2 linked regions of the Lacibacter sediminis genome follow. The protein of the gene in region 1 interacts with the protein of each later gene in a pairwise test. Links are inferred from orthologs where the notes say so. Each region holds a gene or a part of one and is shown in the gene's direction. Other genes may lie near its edges. The genes, in order: H4075_RS08510 and H4075_RS06050.

Region 1 (10,816 bases):
CTCAACAAGCATATTTCAGAATCGTTTTTGGAAATACATCCTGATGATGCGGCTGAACGTTCCATTAAAGAAAATGATCTCGTTGAAATTTTTAATGGCAGAGGTAATGTAAGAGTGAAAGCAAAATTCACAACCGATATTAAGAAAGGGGTTGTGTTTTTGCCGATGCATTGGGGTAAAGTATTGAACAGTGATTTGAACAGGGCGAATAACCTCACCAATAATTTAGTTGATCCGAAAAGTAAAGAACCCGACTTTAAATTCTCTGCTGTTGAAGTGAAACTTCATAAGAAGGCAAAACAAAAAATAATTGTTGTTGGTGCCGGCGCAGGTGCCTGTGGTTTTGTACGCAGCTACCGCATGATCAATACAGATGATGAAATAGAGATTTTCAGCAAAGAAGATTTTCCGTTTTATAATCGTGTATTGTTGCCCGATTATATCAGTGGTACGCTGCAATGGCAGAACCTGGTGAAAATGACTGATGCAGAAGAATATGATTACAATATTAAACTGCATCGTGGTGTAAGCATTGCTGAAATTAACAGGGAACAAAAAACAGTAACCGATAGTAAAGGAAATATTCATCACTACGATGTGTTGTTATTGGCAACAGGCAGCCGTGCAGCGATGTTGCGTGATGTGCCTGCGATGCAGGGCATCTTTACCATGCGTAGCAGAACTGATGCGGATAATTTCAAGTATCATGTTGATCCTGCAAAGGGAAAAGTAGTGATCGTTGGCGGTGGTTTGCTGGGTATTGAATTGGCTGCATCACTTCGTGAAGTAGGAGTGGAAGTAACCATTGTGCAACGTATCTCCCGTTTAATGGATCGTCAGCTTGATCCGTTGGGAAGCCAGTTGCTGCATGAAGAGTTAACCGATAAAGGAGTTGATATTTATTACAACGATGAGATCGAACGTTTTCTTGGTGATACAACAGTTACCGGTATTCGTTTAAAGAGTGGTTTGATGATCGATTGCCAGGCGATTGTAATTGCAATTGGCACTGTGCCGAATATTGAAATTGCAAAAGCAGCCGGTATTGATTGTAAGCGTGGAGTTGTGGTGGATGAATACCTGCAAACAAATGATCCAGCTGTATTTGCCATTGGTGAAATTGCAGAGTTCAAAGGTTTTCTTTATGGTATTACTGCTGCAGCTGAACAACAGGCAGAAATTGTCGCACGCTATCTAGGTGGCGATATTTCCAACTACTATTCAGGTTCTTTGCTCATGAATATTTTGAAAATGCATGGCACAGAACTTTGTTCATTGGGTGAAGTGGAATGTCCGGATGATCCTGCTTACGAAGAAGTGGTGTTTATTGATAAAGCCAAACGCTATTACAAAAAATGTATCATTCACAATGATCGTTTGATCGGTGCTATTTTAATTGGTGATAAAAGCGAATTCCTTGAATACCGCAACCTCATTGAACAAAAAATGGAGTTGAGTGAAAAACGTTTACAGTTATTACGTTCAGGTAAAGCACCGGAACCTGTCATTGGAAAACTGGTGTGCAGTTGTAACAATGTAGGTGAAGGAAATCTCATCAACAAAATAAACGAAGGTTGTAAAGATCATTTGCAGTTATGTCAACTCACAGGTGCAGGTATGGGTTGTGGCAGTTGCAGGCCCGAAGTAAAAACGATCCTTGAAAACAACCTTCATTCAAATCTAAAAGAAACATCACTGGTAGAAAAATGAAAAACAGTTCAACCATAAAGATCAATTTCCGTGGCGGTATTATATCGCCGGGTGATCTGTACAATATATTGGTCGCTGCTACCAAAGTGGGCGTTCGTCATGTGAGTTTTGGTTTGCGTCAGCAATTGCTGATCACTGTTGCTGTTGAAGACAGGCAAACGTTTTTGGATGAATTGGATCTTATCGATATTGCTTATGAAGTAGGGACGGTGCAATTTCCAAACATCGTCAGCTCATATCCTGCAGAAGAAATTTTCATCAATAACACCTGGTTGAGCGAAGGTGTGTACAAAGATATTTTTGATGGTATCGATTATCAGCCAACGTTAAAAATAAATGTAAGCGACAGTAACCAGAGTTTCACGCCCATGCTTACCGGTAATATCAACTGGGTGGCTGCAAAGGAGTCTGCACATTTTTGGCATTTGTTCATTCGTTTTCCCAAGACGAATATCATTTTCGAATGGAATCAGCTGGTGTACACCAATGATGTTGCAAAAGTGTCGAAGGAAATTGAAGAGATCATTCTTGATCATCGTGATCGTTTCTCAGATAATACCGAAGCGCAAGGCGAAACATTGATGAAGCTGGTACACACTGATCGTTATATTACAAAACCTGTCGAAAAGCCCGTGCAATTACCTGCATTCAATCTTCCTTATTACGAAGGTTTCAACAGGTACAACAATAATAAATACTGGATGGGTGTGTACAGGCGTGATGAGTTGTTCAGTGTTGATTTCCTGAAAGAAGTGTGCAAGCTTTGTTTGGAAACCAAGATCGGGCAATTGTGTTCAACACCATGGAAAAGTATAATTGTAAAAGGAATTGACGAAAAAGATAAACTTAAGTGGAGTTTGTTGCTGGATAAATATCATCTTAATGTTCGACATGCAGCTAACGAATTAAATTTCCAGGTGGAAGATGATTGCCGTGAAGGATTGGCATTGAAAAACTATTTGGTGAAGCAATTGAATAATGAAGACACCCGCACATTTGGTCTTTGCTTTGGTATCAAAACAAGAAGCAAGAGCGAAGTGTTCAGTAGTATACTGGTGAAACGCAAACCGTTGTTAAAACTATTCGGTTGGGAATTGTTTTATGTATATGATATTCTTTGTGCAAACGATTTTAATCCTAATGCACGAACGGGATTTGTGTTTAGCAGCAATAATCCAAAATTCTTACTCTCAGAACAATTGCGTCGTTCGGTGAATGCATTTTACCAGAACCGTGAAGGCAAGCTCGCTCTTGTAGAAAAAGTGTTACCGGTTAAAAAAGAAGTGGAGAAGAAACCCGCAGCACAATATGTTTATCAATGTACTGATTGCTTAACGGTGTATGATGAAACAGTGGGCGAACCTGAAAACAATATTGCAGCAGGTGTATCATTCGAATCACTGCCGGCAGATTATTGTTGCCCTTTATGTGATGCAGGCAAAGAAAGTTTTACAAAAATTGAAAAATCGAAACTGGGTTTACAAACCGTTTAACTCAGCATGTGCATTAAAATTACGAAAGCAGGTTTTCTGAGCATCGTTCAATTGAATGCTGAACACGGTTAAATGATCAAGCATAAACTTCATGCTGTGCCTTGTTAACGAGCCATTTTGCAGCATATCAAAAATAGTGGCAAGTCCCTTTGCGGTATAGATGGCACACAATGGCTCAGGTTCATGATCGTTCATAAACACATATGCATTGTAACCCGGGTTTTGTTTATAAGCCGCAGAAAGTTCTTTGATCAATAGTGGTTCCATCAACGGCATATCGCAGGCAAATACAAACAGGTCTTCTGTGTTATACTGCAAATGCGCACTCAACACACCCAGCAATGGTCCATGCAATTGCAACGAAGCAGCATCAACAAACAGATCATCTGCTGCAAACACTTCTGCATAATCATTTAGCTGTTGCCTGTTCACAGAAAGTTTTACAGGAATGTCGAGTATGCTGAGTTTATCTACAGCAGTTTGGGCCCATGTATTTGCTTCGAGCTTCAACAAGCCTTTATCGCAGCCCATCCTGGAGCTTTGTCCGCCGCAAAGTATAATACCCGTCATAACAAAAATGAATTAGAGTGAACTCTGGTGATGAGGTTTTGTATCAGCATGCCCAAGACTTTTACCCGGGCTTACAATATCTCTCACCACCTGTTTTAATTCTTTGATCTCAGGAAAGCCACCATAGGTTTTGCGGTTGAAAATTTCTTTACCATCAATGGAAATATGAAAATCGCCGCTTACTTCACTAGGTTGCAGTGTAACGCCCTTCAATTCATTCTCAAACGTCGTGAGTAATTCCTGTGCGATGTAAGCAGAACGCAGGAGCCAATGACATTTCGGACAGTATTCAATGACAATAACAGGTTTCATGTAGTTTAGTTGATTATTAGGGATAAAAGAGCCTTATAAAATTACTGTTATTTTACTCGTGTAAAAATTATTCTTTGCAGCAAAACCAAAGCTGGCAGTCGTTTACAAATACTGTAATTTTAGGCATGCTTTCGATCAGCCATTTATATGTGTATCCCATAAAGTCGTTGGGTGGTATTGAACTCAGCTCGGCTCGTTTAACCGATCGTGGTATTGAACACGACCGTCGGTGGATGCTGGTTGATGAGAACAATCGCTTTTTAACCCAACGGGAATTTTCAAAAATGGCCTTGCTGCGCACAGCCATTCATGCAAATGAATTAACCGTTTATGAAAAGGGGAATGAAGTGGATAAGATCAGTGTTAACTTGTACCCAACAGGAAATGGAACAGTGAATGTGCAGGTGTGGGATGATGTGTGTGAAGCACTAGTGATGAGCAACGAGGTCAATGAATGGTTTACGCAGAAGTTAAATATGTCCTGTAAACTGGTGTATATGCCGGATGTGAGCAAACGAAAAGTGGATACAGAGTATGCATTCAATCATGAGATCACCGGTTTCTCCGATGCATTTCCTGTGTTGATGATCGGGCAGGCATCGTTGGATGATTTGAACAGCCGCTTGGAAAAACCTGTGCCGATGAATCGCTTTCGTCCGAATATTGTGTTTACTGACGGAACGGCATTTGAAGAAGATACGATGAGAGAGTTTCACATTAATGGAATAACATTTTATGCGGTGAAACCCTGTGCAAGATGTGTGGTAACAACCACCGACCAGGAAACCGGCATTACTTCCAAGGAGCCATTGAAAACATTGTCAACTTACAGAACAGGAAACAATAAAGTGTATTTCGGACAGAATATTTTATACAAGAACGAAGGAACTATAAAAGTGGGAGATGAGTTGAAAGTGGTGGAGACAAAAGAAGCATTGCAGTTGAATGCCTGATCATCTCTCAATAAAAAGAACAACATGTTGATCGATCAATATAACAGGGTACATAATTATTTACGGATATCGTTAACCGATAACTGCAACCTGCGTTGCTTTTATTGTATGCCGGAAGAGGATTATGAATTTACAAAGCAGGCAAGCCTGATGCAGGCAGACGAAATTGAATCGCTGGCAAAAACATTTGTACGCCTTGGCGTTAATAAAATCCGCTTAACCGGCGGCGAGCCATTAGTACGAAAAGATGCAGCCGATATTATTCTTCGCTTATCAAAATTGCCCGTTAAACTTACACTCACTACCAATGGTACAAGATTACATGAGTTTGTAGATTTGCTGGAAGAAGCAGGAGTGCGTTCGCTCAATGTGAGTCTTGATACATTACAAGCAGCAACTTTTCAGCATCTCACCAGGAGAGATCAGTTTCAAAAAGTCATGGATAATATTCAGTTACTCATCAACCGTAACTTTCATGTAAAAGTAAATGTGGTGGTAATGAAAGGACTGAACGATGGGGAGATCAATGATTTTATTGCATGGACAAAAGATACGCCTGTGCATGTTCGCTTTATTGAGTTTATGCCGTTCAGCGGTAACCAATGGACAAGCAACCAGGTATTCACCTGGCAACAGATTTTACAGGTAGTAGAACAACAATATTCTTTTCTTCCACTGAAGAATGAAGAACATGATACTGCAAAAGGCTATATCGTTCCCGGTCATACAGGAACATTTTCTGTGATCAGTACCATGAGTGCTCCTTTCTGCAGCAGCTGCAACCGCATGCGTTTAACAGCAGATGGTAAAATGAAAAATTGTTTGTTTGCAGAAAAGGAAATGGATCTGTTGGCTGCATTACGCAGCGGTGAAGATGTAACCGAACTCATCAAACAAAATATAGCAGCCAAAGCAAAAGAACTCGGCGGCCAATTCACTGCCGACTTTGAGCACATCAACGCAGAAACCATTCACAACAGAAGTATGATTGGGATTGGAGGATAAAAACAAGTACGAAGTCGGAAGTTAGAAGTACGAAGTAAGAAGCCCACCACGTCAGACGCCCTCGTCGGACGGAAAACGTTAAATAAACTTAATTCAGATTTCGATACTCATTCGGCGATTGCCCAACACGTTGTTTAAACAGTCGTGTAAAATGTTGCGGATATTTAAATCCTAATTCATACGCTATTTCACTGACTGATTTGCTGTGATCAAATATTTTTTCTTTAGCGATGTCAATCATCTTCGATTGAATGTATTCCTGTGCTGTCTTACCGGTTTCTTTTTTGATGAGGTCGCCAAAATAATTGGCTGATAAATTCAATTCACCTGCACAGTAAGCTACAGAAGGCAAGCCGATGGTTTGTGGTTTATCTGACTGGAAATACTCGTTCACTAAATTTTCAAATTTCTCCAGGATGCCTTTATGCGGATTGTCACGTGTAATAAACTGGCGATCGTAAAAACGCAGACAATAATCTAAAAACAATTCAATATTCGATACGATCAATCGCTTACTGTGTTTGTCAATACTTTGTTCTAATTCGTGTTCAATTTTAGAAAAACAATCGAGAATGATTTTCCGTTCACGTTCTGATAAATGCAATGCCTCGTTCGATTGATAACCAAAAAAACTATAATCCTGTATATGCCTTCCTAACGAAGTGCCGTGTATTAAATCAGGATGAAACACCAATGCATATCCTTTTGGTTGATACGTTTCGCCATTGCTGTTTACACCTGCCACTTGTCCCGGCGCAAGAAAAACCAATGTGCCTTCCTGGTAATCGTAGGTATGTCGGCCATACACCAAGTCACCACACTTCACATCTTTTAAAAAGATGGTGTAAAACCCAAAGTACATACGGGAGCCCTGGCGTGGAGCCGCTTTCGATAGATCAACCACACTCACCAGCGGATGCCGTGTTTCGTTGTTGTTGAAAACATTATAATCGTTGATGGTTTCAAATCTTCGCATCTCATTCATAGCAAAACGTTTTACGCTATCAAAGCTACAGCTTTCCTCATCTGTTACCCAACCACCACATGCAAAACAGTAATCTTGGTAGGTGAAACAGTAATCTGTATAACCTATAGGCGAGATATTCGACTCACCTTTGTAAAACAAAAAAGAAAAGATATGAAAAAGCGAACATTGGGTAACAGCGGATTAGAAGTTTCAGCCTTAGGAATGGGTTGTATGAACCTGAGTTTTGGCACAGGCAAAGCTGCTGATATAAATGAAGGAATCAGCGTGATTCGTAGTGCTTACGAAAAGGGCATTACCTTTTTTGATACGGCAGAAGCCTATGGCCCTTACACAAATGAAGAACTGGTAGGCGCAGCATTGCAACCTATGCGTAAAGAGGTGGTTATTGCGACAAAATTTGGAATGATTTCCGACACAGGAATTAACAGCCAACCAACACATATCAGAAAAGTGGTAGAGGCTTCTTTAAAAAGATTACGAACAGATTATATTGATTTATTGTACCAACATCGTGTTGACCCAAATGTGCCGATTGAAGATGTTGCAGGAACAGTAAAAGAGTTAATACAGGAAGGAAAAGTAAAACACTTTGGCCTTTCCGAAGCCGGAGTAAATACAATTCGCCGTGCTCATAATGTTCAACAAGTTTCAGCAGTTCAAAATCAATATTCGGTTTGGACAAGGGAACCAGAAGCTGAAGTGCTACCGCTTTGTGAGGAATTAGGAATTGGTTTTGTGCCATGGGCACCCATTGGAACAGGTTTCTTAACTGGAAAAATTACTCCAGATACTAAGTTTGACAGTGATACTGATCTAAGGGCTGTCTTTCCCCGTTTTACACCCGAAGCCATCAGAGCCAATATGCCGGTGGTAGACTTGCTTACCAAAATTGCCAATCGAAAAAATGCTACTCCGGTTCAAATTGCATTGGCATGGTTGTTAGCTCAAAAACCATTTATCGTACCTATTCCGGGAATGGACAAAATTGAATATTTAGATGACAATATTAAGTCAGTTGCTTTAGAACTTTCTTCAAGCGACCTGGAGGAGATCAATAACGGATTGGCAACTATTACTTTTCAGGGAGCAAGATTGAATGAAGGATTACTGGGTTTGTCAGAAGAATAAATAAAACTAAGAAGAATGAAACTTCTCTTGCAATTATTGATTCTAACTTTTCTATTAAATGCAACAGTGGCTTGTTCGCAAACAAAACCGCAAAAACAAGTAGAAATGGAAACAGAAACAGATAAATCATCAGTTCTTGAAGTGGCTCGCCAACTGACAGAGTTGATGATTGAAAAGAATATTGCTGCAATGAATAAGATTGTAGATAAAAATTTTACACTCACACATATCACAGGATATGTACAGTCAAAAAAGGAATGGTTCTCCGAAATTGAAACTGAGCGAATGAAATACTATTCATATAAAGAGGTGAAAACGTCAGTAGAGATTGACGGAAACAAAGGCACATTTGTTGGTCAGAATATTTTAGATGCAAGAATTTGGGGATCAAGAAATAACTGGCGACTGCAACAAACGATGCAGCTTGAAAAACGTAACGGCAAATGGATTATCCTGAAATCCGTGGCTACCACTTTTTAAGAAAATCATAAATAAAAAAATATGCAAAAGAGAATATTAGGTGATAGCGGATTGGAAGTTTCCGCATTGGGTTTAGGTTGTATGGGCATCAGTTTTGGTTATGGCAATGTGATGGATAAATCAGAAGCAATAAAGCTTATACGAGCCGCTTACGAAAAAGGAGTTACGTTCTTCGATACGGCTGAAATTTATGGCCCTTTCACGAATGAAGAATTGGTTGGTGAGGCATTAGAGCCGTTTCGGAAAAACGTTGTGATTGCAACCAAGTTTGGATTCAAGACTGGAACAACTCCTGGTGTGGATAGTCGTCCTGAAAATATCAGGGCTGTAGCAGAAGCATCATTAAAACGGTTGAGGACAGATGTGATTGATTTGTTTTATCAGCATCGTGTTGACCCCGCAGTTCCTATTGAAGATGTAGCAGGTACTGTGAAGGAATTAATAAAAGAAGGTAAGGTGAAGCATTTTGGATTATCTGAAGCAGGTGTGCAAACAATTCGCAAAGCACATGCTGTGCAACCGGTTACGGCACTGCAAAGTGAATATTCATTATGGTGGCGTGAACCTGAAGATGAAATATTGCCAACATTGGAAGAATTAGGTATTGGCTTTGTCCCTTTCAGTCCGTTAGGCAAAGGATTTCTTACAGGTAAGATCGATGAGAATACAACATTCGGTGCAACTGATTTCAGAAACACGGTACCCCGTTTTTCAGAAGAGAACCGGAAAGCAAACTTTGCTTTGATCGATCTGCTTGGCCGCATAGCGAAGAATATGAACGCAACTCCTGCACAAATTGCTTTAGCATGGTTGTTGGTGCAAAAGCCATGGATCGTTCCCATTCCTGGTACAACAAAATTGCATCGCCTGGAAGAAAATATTGCATCAACTGATGTTGTACTCAGCAAGGAAAATCTTAGCGATATAATTGATGCACTTTCGAGAATCACCGTGCAAGGTAACCGGTATAGTGAGCAGTCGCAAAAGCTCATCAACCGATAGATGATGTTGCATGCATTCAACTTCATGTGATCGACATTTAAGGGATTACGCATTCAAATGAAAGGAAGAAGAACATATTTCGCATTGATCTTAGCAACCTGTTTGCTATTGTGCGGTTGTACAACGGCGCAAACTCCATCAACTGAACTTGACGAGACGCTGAAAAATAAAAACGTGTTGATCGTTTACTTATCAAGAACAAAAAACACAAAAGCAGTAGCAGAGATCATACACAAACATACAGGCGGCACATTGGTGGAACTAGTATTAGAAAATCCTTATCCCGAAAATTACAAAGCAATTGTAGAACAGGTGGCAAATGAAAATGCGACAGGATTTTTGCCGGTATTGAAAACAAAGATTGACAGCATCGAGAAATACGATTTTGTATTCATCGGGTTTCCTACCTGGGGCATGCAATTGCCACCACCCATGAAAAGCTTCTTAAAGCAATATGATCTAGACGGAAAAATAATTATTCCTTTCAATACACATGCTGGCTATGGTGTGGGAAGTGGTTTTGAAACTTTAAAAAAAATCTGCAAGAAGTGCAAGGTGCTGGAAGGGTTTTCAACAAAAGGAGGAGTGGAGAGAGACGGAATTTTATTTGTAATGGATGGTGATAAGGAAAAACAAGTGCAAACCGAAAAAAGAAGTGGTTGCAAAGAATTGAATTAGTTAAAAAATAAATTAGCAAATGATGGAAGCAAATAATCGTCGCAGCTTTTTAAAAGCAGGTAGCTTATTAGGGGCATCGTTATTAGCAGCGCCTTTAGTTAATAAAGCTTCAGGCAAAGAAATAATTCTTGACATCAAACCTGAAAAAACGAAAGAACGAATTTTGGGTACCGGCAAACACAGTCTGAAAGTGAATTACGGTCTTGGGCTTGGTTGCATGGGCATGAGCTGGCACCGCACATTTATTCCAGACCGCAAGCCAATGATCGCCTTGATTCAGAAAGCATATGATATGGGCGTAAACTTTTTTGATACTGCAGAAGCTTATGGCCCATGGCGAAATGAAGAACTGGTGGGGGAGGCTATCCGGCCATTTCGTAAGAAAATTATTCTATGCAGCAAATTTGGTTTTAATATCCAAGATGGGAAACTGGCTGGCTTTAACAGTAAGCCGGCGCATATAAGAGAAGTGGTTGAGCAATCGTTGAAACGTTTGA
Region 2 (10,798 bases), 600 kb from region 1 along the record:
GATGTGTACAACAACATTGTTATTGATTATGCCGATGTAGCACAGCAATTAGGATTGAAAGATGTCACTTATATTCCAATCAGTGCATTGAATGGCGATAACATCGTAGATAAATCGGAAACAATTACATGGTACGATGGTAAACCATTACTTGAGTTTCTTGAAGCCGTTGAAATTGATAACGACATCAATTTAACTGATCCACGTTTCCAGGTGCAGTTAGTGATTCGTCCGCAAACAGAAGAACTCCATGATTACCGTGGCTATGCCGGCCAGGTAACAAGTGGTATTTACAAAGTGGGCGATAAAGTAACTGTATTGCCTGCCGGTATTGAAACAACCATCAGTACGTTGGAAGTAGGTGGCAAATCAGTTGATGAAGTATTTGCACCGCAGAGCGTAACCATTCAATTGGCAGATGATATTGATATCAGCCGTGGCGATTCAATTGTAAAATCAGACAATCAACCACAAGTAAGCAATGAGCTTGAAGTGATCCTTTGCTGGATGGATGACAAGCCATTGATCCCCGGTAACAAGTATTACCTGCAGCATGGCAGCCGTTTGGTACGTTCTGTTGTAAAGCAGGTAGAATATAAATTGGATGTAAACAGTTTGCAGCAGCAACCCGTTGAAGGAAATGTGAAATTGAACGAAGTGGTAAAAGCTGTGATCAAAACGGCTTCACCGGTTGTGTTTGATTCTTACGGTAAGCTTAGTGAAAACGGAAACGCCGTCCTGATCGATGAAACAAGCAACAGCACTGTGGCGGCAGTTTTAATACAATAAAAAACCGAAAGGTTTTTTTATGATCAAAAACTCTACTCGCAGAGTAGAATAATAAAACAAAGAAACGACATGTCAAACCAACTTCATACAACAAGCGGCAAAGTGATCATTGCAGGAGCAGGTCCCGGAGATGCAGATCTCATTACCGTGAAACTGCAGCAACGTCTGGCAGAAGCAGATGTAATTATTGTTGATCGACTGGTAAATCCAGAGATCACTGATTTGTATGCACGGCCTGATGCGTTGGTATTGATGACCGGTAAGCAAGGTTATCATGACGGATCTGTTGCGCAGGAAGATATTAATAAGTTGTTGGTTGGTCATGCAAGGAATGGTAAGACAGTTTTGCGTTTGAAAGGTGGTGATGTGGCTTTCTTCAGCAATGTGCTGGATGAGTTACAAAGTCTACAGGAAGCGGAAATTCCGTTTGAAATTATTCCCGGCATCACGGCTGCTTCAGGTGCATCGGCTTATGCAGGTATTCCGTTAACAGCAAGAGGTTATGCCAAAGCGGTTCAGTTCATCACATTTAATCCTTGTAGTTTTTACAGCCGTGATCAATGGAAAGCATGGGCAACATCAACCGATACATTGGTGTTTTATATGGCTGCACGTAACCTCGAAGGTTTAACGGAGTTGCTGTTGCGTCATTCTAAAAAACCAAACACGCCGCTTGCGGTTATTGAGCAGGCCACAACAGAATTTCAACAAGTCCATATAACAACAGTTAGCAATTGCGCCATCGATTTTGCTGATAAGAAGTTCAGTTCACCTTCACTGGTCATTATTGGAGATGTGGTGAAGTTGCATGAACAATTCAATTGGTACGAGGCCAGCAAAGCTGGTTCTGTTTTTCACGAATTAGTGACTGTTAAATAAAGTATTCTATGATTGGCGATTTACGATTAAAGAAATTACACGAGTTTTTTGAAGGTTATTCCAAAGAAGAATTGATTTGGGTGAATGGTTATTTGTCAGGCCTTGTAAGCAATGGCAAGGTGAATGGGAATGCTGATACAAATGGCCAGGATCATAAAGCAGTGTCAACAAAAAAGATCACACTTGCTTTTGGCACTGAAACAGGCAATTCAAAAAAACTGGCTACACAACTTGCTGCAGCCGGTAAGAAACATGGTGTAATTGTAAAGCTTACTGATCTCAGCCAATACCGTGTTGCTGATCTTCCAAAAGAAGAATTCTTTTTTGTGGTGATCAGTACACAGGGCGAAGGTGAACCACCAATACCCGCCAAAAAGTTTTACGATTATATTCATGAAAATGAATTGTCGCTTCCAAATTTAAAATTCAGTGTGTTGGCATTGGGCGACACGTCTTACCCGATGTTTTGCAAAACAGGTGAAGATGTTGATGCACGCTTTAAAGCATTTGGCGCAAAAGAAGTAGTGCCTATTCAGAAATGTGATGTGGATTATGAAGAAGATGCACAAGCATGGTTCAATAAAGTATTACAGGTTGTAGAAAATCAAACCGCAGTTGCTACAGCTGTTGTTGAACCTGCGGCTGCTGTTAAAAAACCAACAGGAAAAAAACATTACCACGGTACTATTCTGACGAATATTAATTTAAACGATCGTGGTTCAAGAAAAGCAACCTATCATATTGAAATCGGAACGGATGAACCGATTGCATATGAACCAGGCGATACAATTGGCATTGTTCCAAATAACAGAGCCGATGTAGTAGATCGTATTTTATCACTCACAGGTATTGCTGCTGATAAAGTGATTGTAACCGCAAAATCAGAAGGAACAGTAAAAGAATTGTTGTTGCATAATCTGAATATCTGTTACCTGTTGACATCAACAATCAAAAAATACGCAACGCTTACTCAACAGGAAATTCCTGATACAAGAATGGATCTTGTTGATCTCTTGCGTATTTATCCTGTAAAAGATGCAGCTCAGTTTGAAGATGTGGTGAAAATATTAATGCCGATTGCACCACGTTTGTATTCGGTGTCTTCTTCACCAGCAGCGCATGGTGAAAATGAAATTCATATCACGGTAGCGAAGAATGCATTTTTATCACAGGATGAACAACGTTGGGGTTTGTGCAGCGAGTTTCTCGGTGATTTGCCGGTAGGTTCGCCAATTACATTCTATGTGCACAAGGATAAAAATTTCAAATTACCTGCTGCTGATAAAGATGTGATCATGATCGGCCCCGGTACTGGTGTAGCTCCTTTCCGATCGTTCCTTGCAGAAAGGGATGCAACCGGAGCAAACGGAAGAAACTGGTTCTTCTTTGGTGAGCAACATTTCACAACTGATTTTCTCTACCAAACAGAAATGCAGAATTATGTGGAGACAGGTGTGTTGACGAATATCAGTCTTGCTTTTTCAAGAGATCAGCAGGAGAAAGTATATGTGCAGCATCGCATCAAAGAAAAGGCTGCTGAGTTTTTTCAATGGATCGATGGTGGTGCCTCTGTTTACATCAGCGGTACAAAAGATCCGATGAGTAAAGATGTGGAGAAAACATTGTTGCAAGTGATCCAGGATCACGGAAAGAAAACAAGTGAAGAGGCACACCAATACCTGGAGCAATTGAAGAAAGAAGGAAGGTATGAAAAGGATGTATATTGATGATGATTAACGAACGGAACGCACAAGTGAGTGACACAACGATGTGGCCATGAAAAACAAAAGCTGACAACAAAATAATAATCGTATTAAGTTATACACTGAAATGGCGGATCAAGTAAAAAATAAAGAGAAGGTAGCATTGTCACCAGTTGAACGGATCAAAACTGCAAGTGAAGGTTTGAGAGGAACGTTGAAAGAAAGTTTAACGAACCAACTCACAGGGGCATTGTATGAAGATGATCAATCGCTCATCAAGTTTCATGGCATGTACCAACAGGATGATCGTGACAGGAGAGAAGAGCGGACTGCAAAAAAACTGGAATGGTTGTTTTCGTATATGATCCGTTTGCGTTTGCCCGGCGGTTTTTTATCACCTGAACAATGGGTGGCGCTGCATGAAGTGGCAGGTGAACATTCAACAGGAACGATCAAAATCACTACTCGTCAAACAGTGCAGTTGCATGGTATTTTAAAATCGCATATCAAACCAACTATTTCTGATTTCAATATTGCAAAGCTCGATTCTATTGCAGCTTGCGGTGATGTGAACCGTAACGTTACCTGCAGTGCACATCCGAACGAATCAGCAATTCATGAAGAGGTATTTGCTTTTGCTGATAAGATCAGTGTAATGGCATTGCCAAAAACAAGATCGTATTACGAAATATGGCTTGATGAAGAAAAGCTGGTGGAGAAAACAGAAGACGATCCATTATACCAGGATCGTTACTTGCCACGTAAGTTCAAGATCGGTATTGCTATTCCGCCAAATAATGATGTGGATGTGTTAACGAATGATGTTGGTCTTATTGCTGTGATAGAAAATAATAAACTCATTGGTTTCAATATTGCTGCAGGTGGTGGTTTAAGTTCAACACATGGTAACCCGAACACCTATGCTCGTTTGGCAACGGTATTGGGTTTTGTAACTGTTGAGCAAACATTGAAAGCAGTGTACGAAATGATCACGATTCAACGTGACTATGGAAATAGAAGTGATCGTAAGTTGGCCCGTTTGAAATATACCATCGATCGTTTAACGGTTGAAGGATTAAAAGAAGAATTGGAAAAACGTTGTGGCTTTGAACTGGGTGAAATAAAACCTTACAGCTTTACTTCACGTAAAGATCATTATGGTTGGAAAAAGAATCACCAGGGCAAATGGTATTTCACCTTGTTTGTAGAAAATGGTCGTGTGCTGGATGACGAACAGGTGGCAATGAAAACAGCTTTGCTTGAAATTGCAAAAACAGGAAAAGCAAATTTCCGTTTCACAGGTAACCAGAATGTGATCATTTCAGATGTGTTGGAAGCAGATAAACCAGCCATTGAAAAATTGTTGAAAGAATTTAAACTGGATGAACATACTGCTAATGCAGGAGCACTTCGTAAGAATGCAATGGCTTGTGTAGCTTTTAATACTTGTCCGTTGGCGCTAGCAGAAGCACAACGTTATTTACCAACGCTCATTGATAAGATCGAGCCACTGCTTTCCAAGCATGGCTTGCAGGATGATGAAATTATTCTGCGGATGACCGGTTGCCCTAATGGTTGCGGACGTTCACCCGCTGCAGAGATCGGGTTTGTGGGAACAGCTTATGGTCAGTACAATTTGCATATTGGCGGTGACAGGGAAGGAGAGCGCTTGAATACAAAATATAAAGACAGTTTGAACGAAGAAGAAATACTAACGACACTTGATGAGTTGTTTGAAGTATATTCAAAAGAACGCAACAGCGGCGAAACGTTTGGCGATTTTTCACAACGTAAATGGATACTGAATTAATCGCTTGAACAAATTGCTTACGATAGGATTAGTTGCGCTTTCAGCAAGAGCTTACACGCAAACGCCACCTGCTGAGTTGTGGGTGGGTGCAAATGTTACCGTTGCTTTTCAAAATCAGTGGCAATGGCATAATGATGCGGGCTACAGAACAAACGGTGTAAATCTTATTCCGCATCAATATCTTTATCGTACCGGTATCCGGAAAATATTTTCAACGAAATGGCATGCTGCGGCTGGTGCGGCTTTTTTTTCAACAAGGATATCGTATAACAAAGCCGATCATGAATTTGGAAATGAATACAGGGCATGGCAGGAAGTAAATCACCAGTATGAATGGAAAAATGGTTTCAGTCTCCAGAATCGGTTCAGAGCTGAAGAACGTTTTTTTGAAGAGGTAAGTACGAGGGATGCCTATAAAGCATTAAGATTGCGTTACCGTGTCGGTCTTACAAAACGGTTTGCAGAAAAATGGACGGTTCAGGTGGCAGATGAGTACATGCGCCAGTTACAGCAGAAGCAATTTTTATATAATCAAAACAGAACCTTGGTTTCGTTGGGGCATGATTTAAAAAAACACGTACAATTGCAGGCCGTTTATATCTGGCAGCAACGCCCGACAGGATCACAACATATTTTGGCACTCTTATTTCAAAAAACAATCACAGCAGATGGAAACAAGAACTGATGCAGATAAAAAGAACAGGCTCTATCCTGTTTTCCTGAAGCTGGAGGAATTGCGTATCCTGCTTGTTGGGGCTGGGAATGTAGGTTTAGAGAAACTGCATTCGTTGCTTGCAAATTCACCGGAAGCAAGCATTACGATCGTAGCTCCAATTGTAAAAGATGAAGTAAGGAAATTAGTATTTAAGCATCCGGCATCAGTTATCGTTCAACGTGAATTTGAAGCGGCTGATCTTGAAAATAAAGACATTGTTATTCTTGCAACAGATAATCGAAAACTGCATGAAGAAGTAAGAGTATTGGCAAAAGAAAAAGGTCTGTTAGTGAACGTTGCTGATACACCTGACCTATGCGATTTTTATTTAGGCAGCATTGTGCAAAAAGGAAATTTGAAGGTAGCCATATCCACAAACGGTAAATCACCAACGGTTGCCAAGCGGATTAAGGAAGTATTAAATGACGCATTGCCTGGTGAACTGGATGAGGTGATCGAGAATCTCCATCATGTAAGAAATAAGTTAAATGGCAATTTTGAATACAAGGTTAAGAAGCTGAATTCTATAACCAAAGTGCTGGTTGAAAAAGATCGTATCGGCACCGAGCGTCAGTGGAAAAAAATAGCCACTTATTCATTGATCGCCTTTGCGTTTATGTTGATCGGTCATTTTATTTTCTCCTACATTCCCTTCGGGCAAATTGCAACTGACACTGTTGCCTGGTACAAGACACTTGATAAGAATTTCCATTGGCTGGTGCTGGCAGGTTTCCTTGCACAGTTGGTTGATGGTGCATTGGGTATGGGTTATGGTGTTACGAGTGCAACGGTATTATTATCTGCGGGTGTTAGTCCGGCAACAATCAGCGGAGCTGTGCACACAGCAGAAGTATTTTCAAGTGCAGCATCAGGCTACAGTCACTACAAGTTTGGGAACGTAAATAAAAAATTATTTAAAGCCCTGGTAATACCGGGTGTCATCGGTGCAATCCTCGGTGCTATTTTGCTTACATGGCTGGGAAATGCAGATGCTGTCTGGTTAAGAGCTGTTCTTGCCTGCTATACCATGTTTCTTGGTATCAAGTTTTTGATCAATGCATTTCGTGAACAGCGTCAACAAAAAAAATTTAAACACTATAGCGCACTCGCAGGTGCCGGTGGTTTTCTCGATTCATTTGGCGGCGGAGGCTGGGGTCCTTTGGTAACTACTACACTCATCAATAAAGGACGTAGCCCGAAGTATGTTATTGGTTCTGTAAGTTTGACTGAATTCTTTGTTACACTTGCAAGTGCCTTTACGTTTTTTACATTATTGGGCGTAAGCCATTGGCAGGTAATTGCAGCATTATTGATCGGCGGTTTTGTTGCAGCTCCCATTGCGGCAAAGCTTACCGGTAAAATGCCAAAGAAAACGGCTTATATTCTTTTAGGTATCCTTGTTATTATCTGGAGTCTCCGGATTTTGGTAAAAGCCTTTTAGGCTTTTTTTTAAAATAAAAGTCTATCTTTTTGGTAGATTAATATTACCCTACTAAATTTGTAGGGTAAATGAAACAAATCAATCATCTCCACATTCATATGATCATGCGATTCGCATCTGCTACACGATGTTGTATGTGTACCTGTTGATCATTTGCTCCTCCATATAACTATTCATTCTTTTCGCCATACAGGCGATATAACTCTTTATTTCTAAAAACTAATCATGATGGGAAAGCGTTTTCTTTTTGTTTTATTGCTAACTGCACTGACGCAGGTTTCATTTGGTCAAACTGCATTAAAAGGAATTATAAAAGATGGTAAAGGACAGCCGGTGGAGGCTGCCAGTATTAAAGTAAAAGGAACAGTGATCAATGCTGTTGCTGATGGCAAAGGACAGTTTAGTATTCCTGCGCCAAAAGAATTGCCTTTTACGTTGCTTATTTCCTCAGCCGGGTATTACCCAAGCGAAGTTGAGATCACAGAGCTAAAGGAAGCTGAATTAAATATTGTTTTAATTGACAACAATCAATTGTCGGAGGTAGTGATTACTTCACGCCGTCGTATTGAGACAGCACAGAATGTTCCGATTGCTATTTCTGTAGTAGGTGGTGCACAAATTGAAAATGCAGGTGCATTTAACGTTAACCGCTTGAAAGAACTCATACCAAGTGTGCAGCTTTACACATCCAATCCACGTAACACTGGTATCAATATCCGTGGTCTTGGATCACCATTTGGTCTTACCAATGATGGTCTTGATCCTGGTGTTGGTTTTTATGTTGACGGTGTATATTTTGCAAGACCTGCAGCAGCAACACTTGATTTTATTGACATCGAGCAGATCGAAGTATTGCGTGGTCCACAGGGAACATTATTTGGAAAAAACACCACTTCCGGTGCATTCAACATCACAACACGTAAACCAAGTTTTAATCCCGGTGCAAATTTTGAAGTGAGCTATGGTAACTATGGTTATATACAAGCTAAAAGTTCTATTACAGGTGCATTAAGTAAAAAAATTGCAGGACGTCTTTCTTTCTCCGGTACGCAACGTAATGGATTAATTGAAAATGTACGCACAGGAAAGTACACGAACGATATTAATAACCTCGGTTTGCGTGGTCAATTATTATTCAAACCTTCAGTCAACACTTCCATCACAGTTGCGGGTGATTTATCCCGTCAGCGTCCTGATGGTTATGCGCAAGTAGTAGCAGGTGTGGTACAAACAAAGCGTGCAGCTTACCGTCAGTTCAATGCAATCATTGCTGATCTTAATTATACACTGCCAAGCACGAATGCGTTCGATCGTAAAATCGATCATGATGTTCCCTGGAATTCAGGTAACGATTTAGGCGGTGCATCATTGAATATTGAACAGAAATTAGGCCCCGGTACGCTTACTGCAACTACTGCATGGCGTTACTGGAATTGGGATCCCTCCAATGACAGAGACTTTACAGGTTTGCAGGCATTGGCGAAATCTCAAAACCCGGCCAAGCATCAAAACTGGTCGCAGGAAATTCGTTATGCAGGTCAGTTATCTTCACGCTTGAGTGGTGTTGTTGGTTTGTTTTATATTGATCAGGAAGTGAAGATCAATGGTACAGAAGAATCAGGAAAAGATCAATGGCGTTTTTCACAAAGCTCAACAAGTAATCTCTGGCAAACTCCCGGACTTTTTGAAGGTTTTGGAATTTATACAAAGGCTTCTATCAAATCGAAAAGTGCAGCAGCGTTCGCCAATATTGATTGGGAAGTTGCAGAAGGTTTTCACATTTTGCCGGGTTTACGTTATAACTACGATAAGAAAGATGTTGTTTACAATCGTGTAGCAGCAGGTGGACTTGATACTGCGAGCTATAATGGTACAACTGCTCAAAAAACAACCTTACAAGGATTTAAGAACGGCGTTTATACAAGTCAATCGTATGTTGCGAATGCCGATGAGAATAATCTCACCTATCAGCTTACATTATCTTACAGAGCGAATAAATATATCAATGCGTTTGCAACTTATTCAACGAGCTTTAAACCTGTTGGTGTTAACGTTGCTGGTTTACCAACGGTTAATGGTCAGGCAGCAACTGATCTGGCAGTAATAAAGCCAGAGGATGTAAGACATTATGAAGTGGGTGTGAAGACAAATCCAACTGACAATTTTATTTTCAATCTGATATACCATAACACCAACATTAAAAACTATCAAACGAATGTTCAATCGGCTGAGTTAGGTGTTAACCGTGGCTATATTGCCAATGCAGAAGAAGTAAATGTAAAAGGTGTTGAGGTTGATGCGAATTATAAAGTCAATAACCATTTCTTATTCTATGGAGCGTTGGCTTATACAGATGCAAAGTATGTGAAGTTTACAAATGCACCGCTTCCATTGGAAGAAACAGGGTTGACAGAAAATGGCGTGCAGAAAGCATTCAAAGATATTTCCGGCGGCGTGCTTCCCGGTATTTCAAAGTGGTCGGGATCATTAGGTGGTGAGTTTAGTACTGCATCAGCTTTCTTAAATAAACCGGCAAAATTCTTTATTGCATTGGAAAGCTTTTATCGCTCATCGTTTTCTTCAAGCCCGTCTCCATCGGCTTATTTGAATATTGATGGTTATACGCTGGTGAATGGAAGAGTAGGCTTTCGTGCAACGAATACCGGTTTTTCAGCTTTTATCTGGGGTAGAAATATTTTCAATAAAAACTATTACGAACAACTCTTGCCTGCAGGTGGTAATGCAGGACATTATGCAGGTGTTTTGGGAGATCAGGCTACATATGGTGTAACATTACGTTACTCACTTTAATAAAACCAAAAGCAAATGAAAAGAAAATACTTTCCATTACTGCTGATGTTGTTGAGTTCACACTCAATTATGGCTCAATCAAAAACTACAACTGATGTGAGGCAGATATGGACAGGTTATTTTAATCAAACACGTTTAACTGATAAATGGGGTTTGTGGGCTGATGTACATCTGCGTACAAAGGACAACTATTTTAATAATTTGTCACAAGGCATTGTTCGTTTGGGTTTAACCTATTATTTAAACGATGATGCAAAGCTGACAGCAGGGTACGCTTATATCAATCATTTTCCAGCTGAAAATCATAAGAACATTTCTCAGCCTGAACACAGGCCTTGGCAACAGATTCAATGGCATACAAAATATCCGAAATTAAAATTGATGCAGTGGTTCCGGTTAGAAGAACGTTACCGCAGGAAAATTAAGAATAATGATGAGCTGGCAGACGGGTATAATTTCAACTTCAGACTTCGATATAATATTCTGTCCCAATTCCCGCTCAGTAAAAAACGGTTTCAACCAAATACCTTTTCATTTGTGTTAAGCAATGAAGTGTTTGTAAATTTTGGAAAGCAGATTGTATATAATGTGTATGATCAAAATAGGTTTTTTGCAGGCTTTCATTATCATGTAAACAAACACGATAACCT

The links.
Region 2: the proteins of H4075_RS08510 (region 1) and H4075_RS06050 interact in binary tests that used the Escherichia coli proteins (3 or more experiments, as listed by UniProt). The link is inferred for Lacibacter sediminis from one-to-one orthologs.

The regions. Positions count from the first base shown.
Region 1 is NZ_CP060007.1:1,979,351-1,990,166, forward strand. What follows is about bases 3,145-6,098. They hold H4075_RS08510 (MOSC domain-containing protein), read left to right. Parts: upstream 3,145-4,159; coding sequence 4,160-5,038; downstream 5,039-6,098. Other genes in these bases: H4075_RS08495 (rubredoxin), read left to right, coding at 3,145-3,203; mobA (molybdenum cofactor guanylyltransferase), read right to left, coding at 3,189-3,773; H4075_RS08505 (SelT/SelW/SelH family protein), read right to left, coding at 3,786-4,085; moaA (GTP 3',8-cyclase MoaA), read left to right, coding at 5,063-6,043. Outside these bases: H4075_RS08490 (nitrate reductase), read left to right, coding at 1-1,710; more of H4075_RS08495, read left to right, coding at 1,707-3,144; H4075_RS08520 (helix-turn-helix domain-containing protein), read right to left, coding at 6,132-7,028; H4075_RS08525 (aldo/keto reductase), read left to right, coding at 7,182-8,159; H4075_RS08530 (nuclear transport factor 2 family protein), read left to right, coding at 8,175-8,639; H4075_RS08535 (aldo/keto reductase), read left to right, coding at 8,661-9,641; H4075_RS08540 (flavodoxin family protein), read left to right, coding at 9,699-10,319; H4075_RS08545 (aldo/keto reductase), read left to right, coding at 10,339-10,816.
Region 2 is NZ_CP060007.1:1,384,279-1,395,076, forward strand. The notes cover bases 1,100-4,035. They hold H4075_RS06050 (diflavin oxidoreductase), read left to right. Parts: upstream 1,100-1,676; coding sequence 1,677-3,395; downstream 3,396-4,035. Other genes in these bases: cobA (uroporphyrinogen-III C-methyltransferase), read left to right, coding at 1,100-1,668; cysI (assimilatory sulfite reductase (NADPH) hemoprotein subunit), read left to right, coding at 3,499-4,035. In the rest of the region: H4075_RS06040 (sulfate adenylyltransferase subunit 1), read left to right, coding at 1-789; more of cobA, read left to right, coding at 859-1,099; more of cysI, read left to right, coding at 4,036-5,181; H4075_RS06060 (DUF2490 domain-containing protein), read left to right, coding at 5,186-5,866; H4075_RS06065 (TSUP family transporter), read left to right, coding at 5,850-7,337; H4075_RS06070 (TonB-dependent receptor), read left to right, coding at 7,563-10,148; H4075_RS06075 (DUF2490 domain-containing protein), read left to right, coding at 10,164-10,798. UniProt on the Escherichia coli protein: Component of the sulfite reductase complex that catalyzes the 6-electron reduction of sulfite to sulfide. This is one of several activities required for the biosynthesis of L-cysteine from sulfate.